DNA from 2 places in the Aeromonas sp. 25-248 genome. Region 1 is predicted to be linked to the other one. Evidence: riboswitches for the same ligand, from Rfam matches in the RefSeq annotation. Region 1 holds a riboswitch; the other holds the start of a gene.
What was found. Region 1 has a riboswitch for lysine ahead of ACVDHI_RS07035 (Na+/H+ antiporter NhaC family protein). Riboswitches for the same ligand answer to the same signal wherever they lie in the genome.
Positions count from the first base shown of each region.

Region 2: it holds a riboswitch for lysine, as region 1 does, so the genes downstream of both, lysC (lysine-sensitive aspartokinase 3) here and ACVDHI_RS07035 (Na+/H+ antiporter NhaC family protein) in region 1, are expected to answer to the same signal.

Region 1 is NZ_JBRKTB010000003.1:134,910-139,098, forward strand. It holds gene ACVDHI_RS07030 (thymidine kinase) at 1-262, opposite strand, end outside; gene ACVDHI_RS07035 (Na+/H+ antiporter NhaC family protein) at 348-1,928, opposite strand; lysine riboswitch at 2,016-2,187, opposite strand; gene ACVDHI_RS07040 (H-NS family histone-like protein) at 2,505-2,903, shown strand; gene ACVDHI_RS07045 (cob(I)yrinic acid a,c-diamide adenosyltransferase) at 2,983-3,546, opposite strand; gene ACVDHI_RS07050 (DUF3820 family protein) at 3,543-3,773, opposite strand; gene queE (7-carboxy-7-deazaguanine synthase QueE) at 3,775-4,189, opposite strand, start outside.
Region 2 is NZ_JBRKTB010000002.1:319,496-323,684, reverse strand. It holds gene argA (amino-acid N-acetyltransferase) at 1-1,307, shown strand, start outside; lysine riboswitch at 1,417-1,642, shown strand; gene lysC (lysine-sensitive aspartokinase 3) at 1,730-3,082, shown strand; gene ACVDHI_RS04910 (hypothetical protein) at 3,197-4,189, opposite strand, start outside.

The sequences.
Region 1 (4,189 bases):
CGTCAACGATGAAGACATCGATGTGCCGCTTTGCGTGACGCGCCTTGACCATCTCGAAGAGATCGCAGCTGTCGCTGAACACCTCCACTTTCAGCTCAAGGCCGACCCTGGCGCTGATGATCCCCGCACCGAAGCGATCGTCGATGGCGGGGGTCATGGCCAGCGGATACATGCCACGCTCCAGATAGTTGAAGTGGGCCTGGATGAGCTGGGTCGATTTGCCTGAGTTCATGGTGGCAAATTTGTAGTGCAGTGAAGCCATGATGGGGTTCCGAAACGGGAGTGATGGGGCGCATGCTAACCAAAGCCCCTGCCAAAACCAAGGGGCCCGCAGGCCCCTTGTTCTCTTATGCGACTGCCACGGCGCTATACGCCCGGGCTTTGCGCAAATGGTAACCGGAGAAGATCAGGAACCAGAGCCCGCTCACGGTGAAACCGGCCAGCGCGGAGTGCATCAGCCCCATCACCAGGTAGCCGAGCGCAGCGCCAAAGGCGATGGCCAGGGCATAGGGCAGCTGGGTCATCACGTGATCGATGTGATGGCAACCGGCCCCGGTGGCAGACAGGATGCTGGTGCTGGAGATGGGGGAGCTGTGATCTCCGAACACGGACCCTGCCAGTACGGCGGCCAGCATGGGCAGCATCAGACTGATGTCGCTGGCGGCCGCCATGTCGCCGGCCAGCGGCAGCATGATGCCGAAGGTACCCCAGCTGGTGCCGGTGGCAAACGCCATGGCACAGGAGAGCACGAAGACCACGGCGGGCAGCACTTCCACCGGCAGATTGCCATTGGCCAGGGAGGCCAGGTATTTACCGGTCTCCACATCGCGCACCACGGCGCCGATGGTCCAGGCGAACAGCAAGATGTTGATGGCGGGCAGCATGGCCATGATCCCCTGCGGAGCCGCCTTCATCCAGTTGCTTGCCCCGAGCTTGAGGCGCATGGCCAGACCGATGGAGACCACCAGGCTGCACAGGGCACCATAGACCAGGGAGGAGCCGACATTGGTGTTTTCGAAGGAGCCGAGCACGCTGAACGGCAGCCCCTTGTCGGCCAGCACCGCAGACCCGGAGTCAATCATGAAATAGACGGTGGCCAGGGTCAGGGTCAGGATGGGCAGCACCATGTCAATCATGCCGCCATTGCTCTCCTCCGGGCTCTCCATGTCGAGCCCGATGGGGCGCCCCTTGGACTCGTCCCACAGCTTGCCCTCCAGTGCCCACTGCTCATGCTGGCGCATGGGGCCGATGTCGAGCTGGAAGGCGATCACCACCAGCACCATGATCAGGGTGAACACCGCATAGAGGTTCATGGGGATCATTTCGACGAAGGCGGAGATGGGGCTCTGGTCGGTCAGACCATGAGCCGCCATGATGCCGCCGACGAGGGCGATGATGTAGGCCCCCCAGGAGGAGATCGGCATCAGCACGCAGACCGGCGCGGCGGTGGAGTCCAGCAGATAGGCCAGCTTGGCGCGGGAGATCTGGAAGCGATCGGTCACCGGACGGCAGATGGCCCCCACCGACAGACTGTGGAAGAAGTCGTCGATGAAGAAGGCGAACACCATCAGACCGGTCAGGGACTTGGCACCCTTGCGGGTCTTGGCGCGGCGCTCCGCCCACTCGGCAAACGCCCGGGTCGCACCGGAGACGCTCATCAGGCTGATGAGGCCGCCCAGCAGCAACATGAAGAGGATCATGTTGACGTTGTCACGATTGAGCGCACCGTTGACCCAGAAGATCCTGAGCACGGTATCGAGCATGTAATGCAGGGACGCAAGGGGAGAGAACTGGTTGAGCAGCAGGCTGCCTGCGACTATGCCCACCCCCAGCGACACCAGGACGCGGCGGGTGATGATCGCCAGCGCAACGGCCAGCAGGGGGGGAACGACGGACCAACCGGAGTCGGCGTAATGAACGATGTCCATGATCTCTTTGCACCTAAAGACAACAGGTGGAGATCTACCGAGAGGATCAAAGAAACAAAACCCATGGGGAGGGTATACTCCTCAGCCCCTTCAGGTAGCGCTCCATAGTGGATGACTATGGCAGTCCTGCACCTATTAGATGCAGAACCAGCAACCCGGTATGATGGCCTGGTCACTTCGGCGCCGACTCCTTTCATCGAGCATCGCAGGCATCACCCTCCGCTCGGTTACTCATAGGCAGCGCGCCTCTACTTAAAGGTATTCGCGGCACATTTTATCGAGCCACCGGGTGATAGCAAGTTTTTTGATTAAATTTCAAGGTTTCTGTGGCCCCCATATCTTTAAAGGTAGTCAAATGGTTCATCAAAGACTCCGCTGGCGATATTTTCATCTGACATGAATCCATTCGAAGATGTTGGCCCGTCAAACGGAAAAAAATATCCTTCATATCTATTTCAAGACTTAATTTATCAGCCTAATTAATTATTTTGGCAGGCTTGACTTGGTGCCAATCACCCCTATAAATTATCGAAAAACCAGTTCTTCCCTTAATATTTTGCTCGCGTGGTAGCCAATATGAACGAATTTCTGAAAGTGCTGTTGAATATCCGTAGCCTGCGTGCAGCTTGCCGCGATTTGACGCTGGAACAACTGGAAGAAGGCTTGGAAAAGCTCTCCGCCATCGTCGATGAACGTCGGCAAGATGAATCCGCCGAACGCCAGGCCCGTGAAGAACATCAAAAGAAAATTGCCGAATATGCCGAAATGCTGAAGGCCGCAGGGATCGATCCCGCCGAATTGGTCAACACCGTGGTGCCCGAGAATACCAAGGTCAGCAAACGTGCGCCCCGCCCCGCCAAATATCGTTATCTGGACAATGGTGTGGAAAAAACCTGGACCGGTCAGGGCCGCATGCCCTCGGTCATTGCCAAGGCCGTTGCCGAGGGCAAATCCGTGGAAGCCTTTGCCATCTGACAGCAATATCAGGCCCCTTTCCACAGCAATAAAAAAACCTCGCAAGGCGAGGTTTTTTTATTGCTGCGTCGAGCGGTGGTCAGCCTCTGTCAGCCGCCTTGACCCAGAGGATCTCCGGGGTGCCCGACGATACCAGCAGGTATCGGGCGATGGTGAAAAACCAGTCGCTCAGCCGGTTGAGGTAGGGCAAAACGGCCGGATTCACCCGCTCTACGCGGCTCAACCCAAGCAGCAGACGCTCGCAGCGACGGGTCAGGGTACGCACCACATGTGCCTGGGCCGCCGCCCGCGAACCGCTCGGCAAAATAAAATTGCGCAGCACCGGCAACCCGGCACTGTAGGCATCGATCTGTTGCTCGAGCCTGTTCGTCCAAGCCTCGTTCACCTGCCACAGCGTATCCGTTTGCGATTCACTGGAAAATGCCAGCTCCCCGCCCAGATCAAACAGCTCCTGCTGCAACAATATGAGATCGGCCAGGAGTGTCGTCTCCCCGGCGGGTATTTCAGCCATCAACAAGCCTATTTGGGAATTCAGCTCGTCGATGGCACCATAGGTCTCGACACGTTTATCGTCTTTGGCCAGGGAAGTGCCATCGGCCAGTCGCGTGAGCCCTTTGTCCCCTTGCCTTGTATATATTCTCATTCTGACATCCTGTTAATAATGGGAATAATCATGGACTCGAGTCCATTGAGCTTTATCTCGTAGGCCAGTGCCAGAGACTGGCCCAGGGTACCGGCCGGAAAACCGCTTCGCGCCATCCATACCAGATAGGGTTCGGGAATATCGATGATGCGCCACCCCTTGTATTTCCCGTAAGGCATCTTGCTGGCCAGCGTCAGCAAGATGCGCTCATCACTGAGTCCATCCATATCAATCGATATTCAGGTATTTATGGGTCTGGATGGAGAGTCGCCAGTTACGGGCGATGCAGGTCGCCATGGCCAGCTCCGTGGCCCTGGCTTTCTGGCTGATGGGTTGCAGCGCAATCATCACGTCGGGGCGCAGCCTGGCGGTGGCCAGCAGGGCATCCAGCTCCTCGATATGGTGCTCGGTGGCCACCGGGTGCTTGATCTCGTTGGCCCGCTCGAGGGCAGAGACCAGCACCGGCAACCCACCCTTCATGCCGATCTTGGGGGAAACAGTCACCCAGGTCTGCTCATGGGTCAGCACCTCGCTGGTCCCGCTGGTTTCGATCTGCACCTGATAACCCGATGCCACCAGGGCCGAAGAGAGCTCACGCAAGTCGTAGAGGCAGGGCTCACCACCGGTCAACACCACGTGACGG
Region 2 (4,189 bases), on a different contig from region 1:
TGGTCCATGCCTTTCGGCAATCCACCCCCTATGTCAATGTGCACCGGGGTGCCACCTTCGTCCTGATGATCGGCGGGGAAGCCATTTGTCACCCCAATTTCGCCAACATCGTCAGCGACATCGCCCTGCTGCAGACCTTGGGGATCCGCCTGGTACTGGTGTTTGGTTCGCGTCCGCAAAATGACGAGGCCCTGGCCCGTGCCGGCATCCAGGCCCAGTATCACAAGCGGATCCGGGTCACCGACGATGCCAGTTTCGCCATCATCAAGCAGGTGTGCGGCGGTCTGCAATACGACATCACCGCCCAGCTCTCCATGGGCCTCGCCAACACCCCCATGCAGGGGGCCCGCATCAGCGTGGTGAGTGGCAACTTCGTCACCGCCCAGCCGCTGGGTGTGGATGACGGCATCGACTTCTGCCACAGCGGCCGGGTGCGTCGCATCGATGTGGAGGGGATCACCCGCCAGCTGGATCAGCACGGCCTGGTGCTCATCTCCCCCATTGGCTGCTCGGTCACCGGCGAGAGCTTCAACCTGAGCTCGGAAGAGGTAGCCCGCCGGGTGGCGGTGGATCTCAAAGCCGACAAGCTCATCTGCTTCAGCAGCACCCAGGGGGTAATGGACAGGCACGGGGAGGCCATCTCCGAGCTCTTCCCCGAGCAGGCCGAAGAGCTGCTGGTGGCGCTGGAGCAAGCGGGGGAAGAGATGTCAGGCACCGCCCGCTACCTGCGCGCGGCCATCGCCTCCTGCCGGGGTGGCGTGCCCCGCTCCCACCTGGTGAGCTATCAGGACGACGGCGCCATGCTGCAGGAACTGTTCAGCCGCGAGGGGCTGGGTACCCAGATCGTGCGCGAAAGCGCCGAGCGGGCGAGGGCCGCCACCATTGAGGACATCGGCGGCATCCTGGATCTCATCCGTCCGCTGGAGGAGGAAGGGATCCTGGTGCGCCGCTCCCGGGAGCAGCTGGAGATGGAGATAGACAAGTTCACCATCATCGAGCGGGACGGCCTCATCATCGGCTGCGCAGCGCTCTACTGCTTCATGGAAGAAGCCATGGCCGAGATGGCCTGCGTCGCCATCCACCCGGAGTATCGCAACTCCAACCGGGGGGACACCCTGATCGCCAAGGTGGCCGAGCGGGCCAAGCGGCTCGGCATCCGTCGCCTGTTCGTGCTCACCACCCGCTCCATCCACTGGTTCCGGGAGCGGGGCTTCGATCCCCTGGAAGTCGAAGATCTGCCGGTGGAGCGCCAGCGCTTCTACAACTGGCAGCGTCGCTCCAAGGTTTTGTCCAAGACCATTTCGTAACTGATTGATCTTGTGCCTGGTTACCGTCAATTTTGTTCTTTTTTACGAACTCGATTGACAGTGCAATCCAGACCAAGGTATTTGTACATGCACGCCACCTGTCACAGGTGGCACCAGAAGAGGAGCGCTGCCCAGGCAGCCCAGGGGAGGACACCAGTGTCCGGTGAACTTGGGTCAGGGGGAGCAGCGCCGAGACGAGGCGAGTGACTGGACACCGCCACGTCGGCTGCGGGGGCTGAATCCCCCGGGTTGTCATCGGTAGTGGTCATCCCACACCGCGCCCCACCTTGGGGCGGGTACGGGATGGGCTCTGCAGGTGGAGTGCTTCTGGCCGGGATCCTCGCGTTTTCCTGCCATTTTTTGCCTCCTCCTCTCTATTTGCCCGATGAAACCGGATTTTCACCTTGAGACAGGAGTATGCAATGAACCCGATCAATGTCGCCAAGTTTGGCGGAACCAGCGTCGCCAATGCTGCGGCCATGAACCACTGCGCCGACGTGGTGCTGGCCAATCCGGCGACCCGGGTGGTGGTGCTGAGCGCCAGCGCCGGCGTCACCAACCTGCTGGTGAGCCTGGCTCAGGGTGAACTGGACGAAGCCGGACAGGATGCCCAGCTTGCCAGGCTTGCCGACATCCAGCTGGCCATTCTGGCCGCCCTTGGCAACCCGAGCGACGTGAGCGCCCTCATCCATGCCCAGCTCGGCGACATTCGCACCATGGCCCGTCAGGCCAGTCAGCACACCGACGCCGAACTCGCCGATCGCCTCATCGCCTGCGGCGAGCTGATGTCCACCCGTCTCTTCACCGAACTCCTGCACCAGCGCGGGGTCAAGGCCCAGTGGCAGGATGCGCGCCAACTGCTGCGCACCGACAGCCGCTTTGGCAAGGCCACCGTGGATCTCGCGGCGACCCGCGCCCTCTGCCAGCAGGCGGTGGGCCCGTTGCTGGGTGACAGCCTGGTCATCACCCAGGGCTTCATCGGTGCCGACGGCGATGGTCGCACCACCACCCTCGGCCGTGGCGGCTCCGACTACAGCGCGGCCCTCCTGGCCGAGGCACTGGACGCAGGCAGCATCGAGATCTGGACCGACGTGCCCGGCATCTACACCACGGATCCCCGCCTGGTCACCCGCGCCCGCCCCATCCCCGAAATCAGCTTCGTGGAGGCGGCGGAGATGGCCACCTTCGGCGCCAAGGTGCTGCACCCGGCCACCCTGCAACCCGCGCTGCGCCAGGACATCCCGGTGTTCGTGGGCTCCGCCAAGGACCCCGCCGCCGGTGGCACCTGGATCCGCGCCACCACCCGCAGCAACCCGCTGTTCCGGGCCGTGGCCCTGCGCCGCCAGCAGGTGCTGGTGACCCTGCACAGCCTCAACATGTTCCACGCCTACGGCTTCCTGGCCGAGGTGTTCGGCATCCTGGCCCGTCACCGCATCTCGGTGGATCTCATCACCACCTCCGAGGTGAGCGTCTCCCTGACCCTGGATCACACCGGCAGCCAGAGCAACGGCGAACCCATCCTGAACGACAAGGTGCTGGCGGAGCTCGGCCAGCTGTGCAAGGTGGAAGTGGAGACCGGCTTCGCCCTGGTGGCGCTCATCGGCAACCGCATGAGCGAGGCGGCCGGGGTGGGCAGCCAGGTGTTCGACGCCATCCGCGAGCACAACATCCGGATGATCTGCTACGGCGCCAGCGCCCACAACCTCTGCTTCCTGGTCAAAGAGGACGAGGCGGGCCACATCGTCAATTGCCTGCACCGGGAACTGCTCGACTGAGTCGCCCCGGCGCTGGCACACAACGAGCCTCCTCCGCCCCATCACCCGGGGCGGCCTTCCCCACTCAGCAAAGAGGGGCGCCACGGCGCCCCTCTTGTCACTCTTCTTTCACCATCAGCTGGTGACCAGGGTGGCCCGGGTGGGCAGCAGATTGGCCCGGATCTGCTCGCGCAGCCCTCCCAGCCGTTGCAGCAACCCGGCCTGACCGAGCCCCGCTTCGTCAGGGGCCAGATTGTCCATCAGGGCCGGGAAGTGCTCCCGTACCGCCTGCTCCAGCCAGTCGAGGCGGCGCAGGGTGAGCGGGCCGCAGCTCTTGCCGCTGAGGTCGTCCAGGATGTCGAGCCGATGGCTGCGGTACATGTCGCGCCACCAGTTGGCCGCCAGCGCCTCGTCGCTTGCCAGCGCCGCACTCCACTCCCCCACCAGTCCCTGCATCCGCGCCAGCACGGGGGCGCTCGCCCCCTCCCGCGACAGGTATTGCAGCTCTCCCCTGGCCCAGGCGAGGCAGAGCTCGCGCCAGCGGCGAAACAGCGGCAAGGGATCCGCCTCGTCCAGCCAGAGCCCGGAGAGGGTGCGGGTTTCCAGTCGCTCAGGCACATGGAAGTCGGGATCGGTGAGGCCGTTGGAGTTGAACTCGTGCAGGGGATCGAAGGGCCACATGTAGCCAAAATCGAACACCGAGATATGCTGGCCGTCATCCAGCAGGTTGCCCGGGCTCGGATCCCAGTCAAACCAGCCCCAGCGGGCCAGCTCCGCCTCCACCGCCAGCATCTGCGACAGGTTGCGCTCGCAGAGCGTGCGCACCGGCTCCCCCCGCAGCCAGGGGGAGACCAGCACCCCGGCCCGGGCGGAGCCGAAACTGGTACAGACCACGTTGGAGAGGATGGTGGGATGCAGTTCCCGCAGGCTCTCTATCTCCCGACGCCGCTCCAGCTCGGTGAGAAAGGCGGTCTTGCCGTCCACATTGGCCACCAGAGAGTCCTGGCGGCAGCGTTTCAGGCACCAGTGGTGCCCCTCCACCTTGAGATGGAACACCTCGGCGGTGAGCCCGTGACCGTAGACCTTGACGACATCCGGGTGATCCTCGGTCAGCCGGACGAGCTGGGG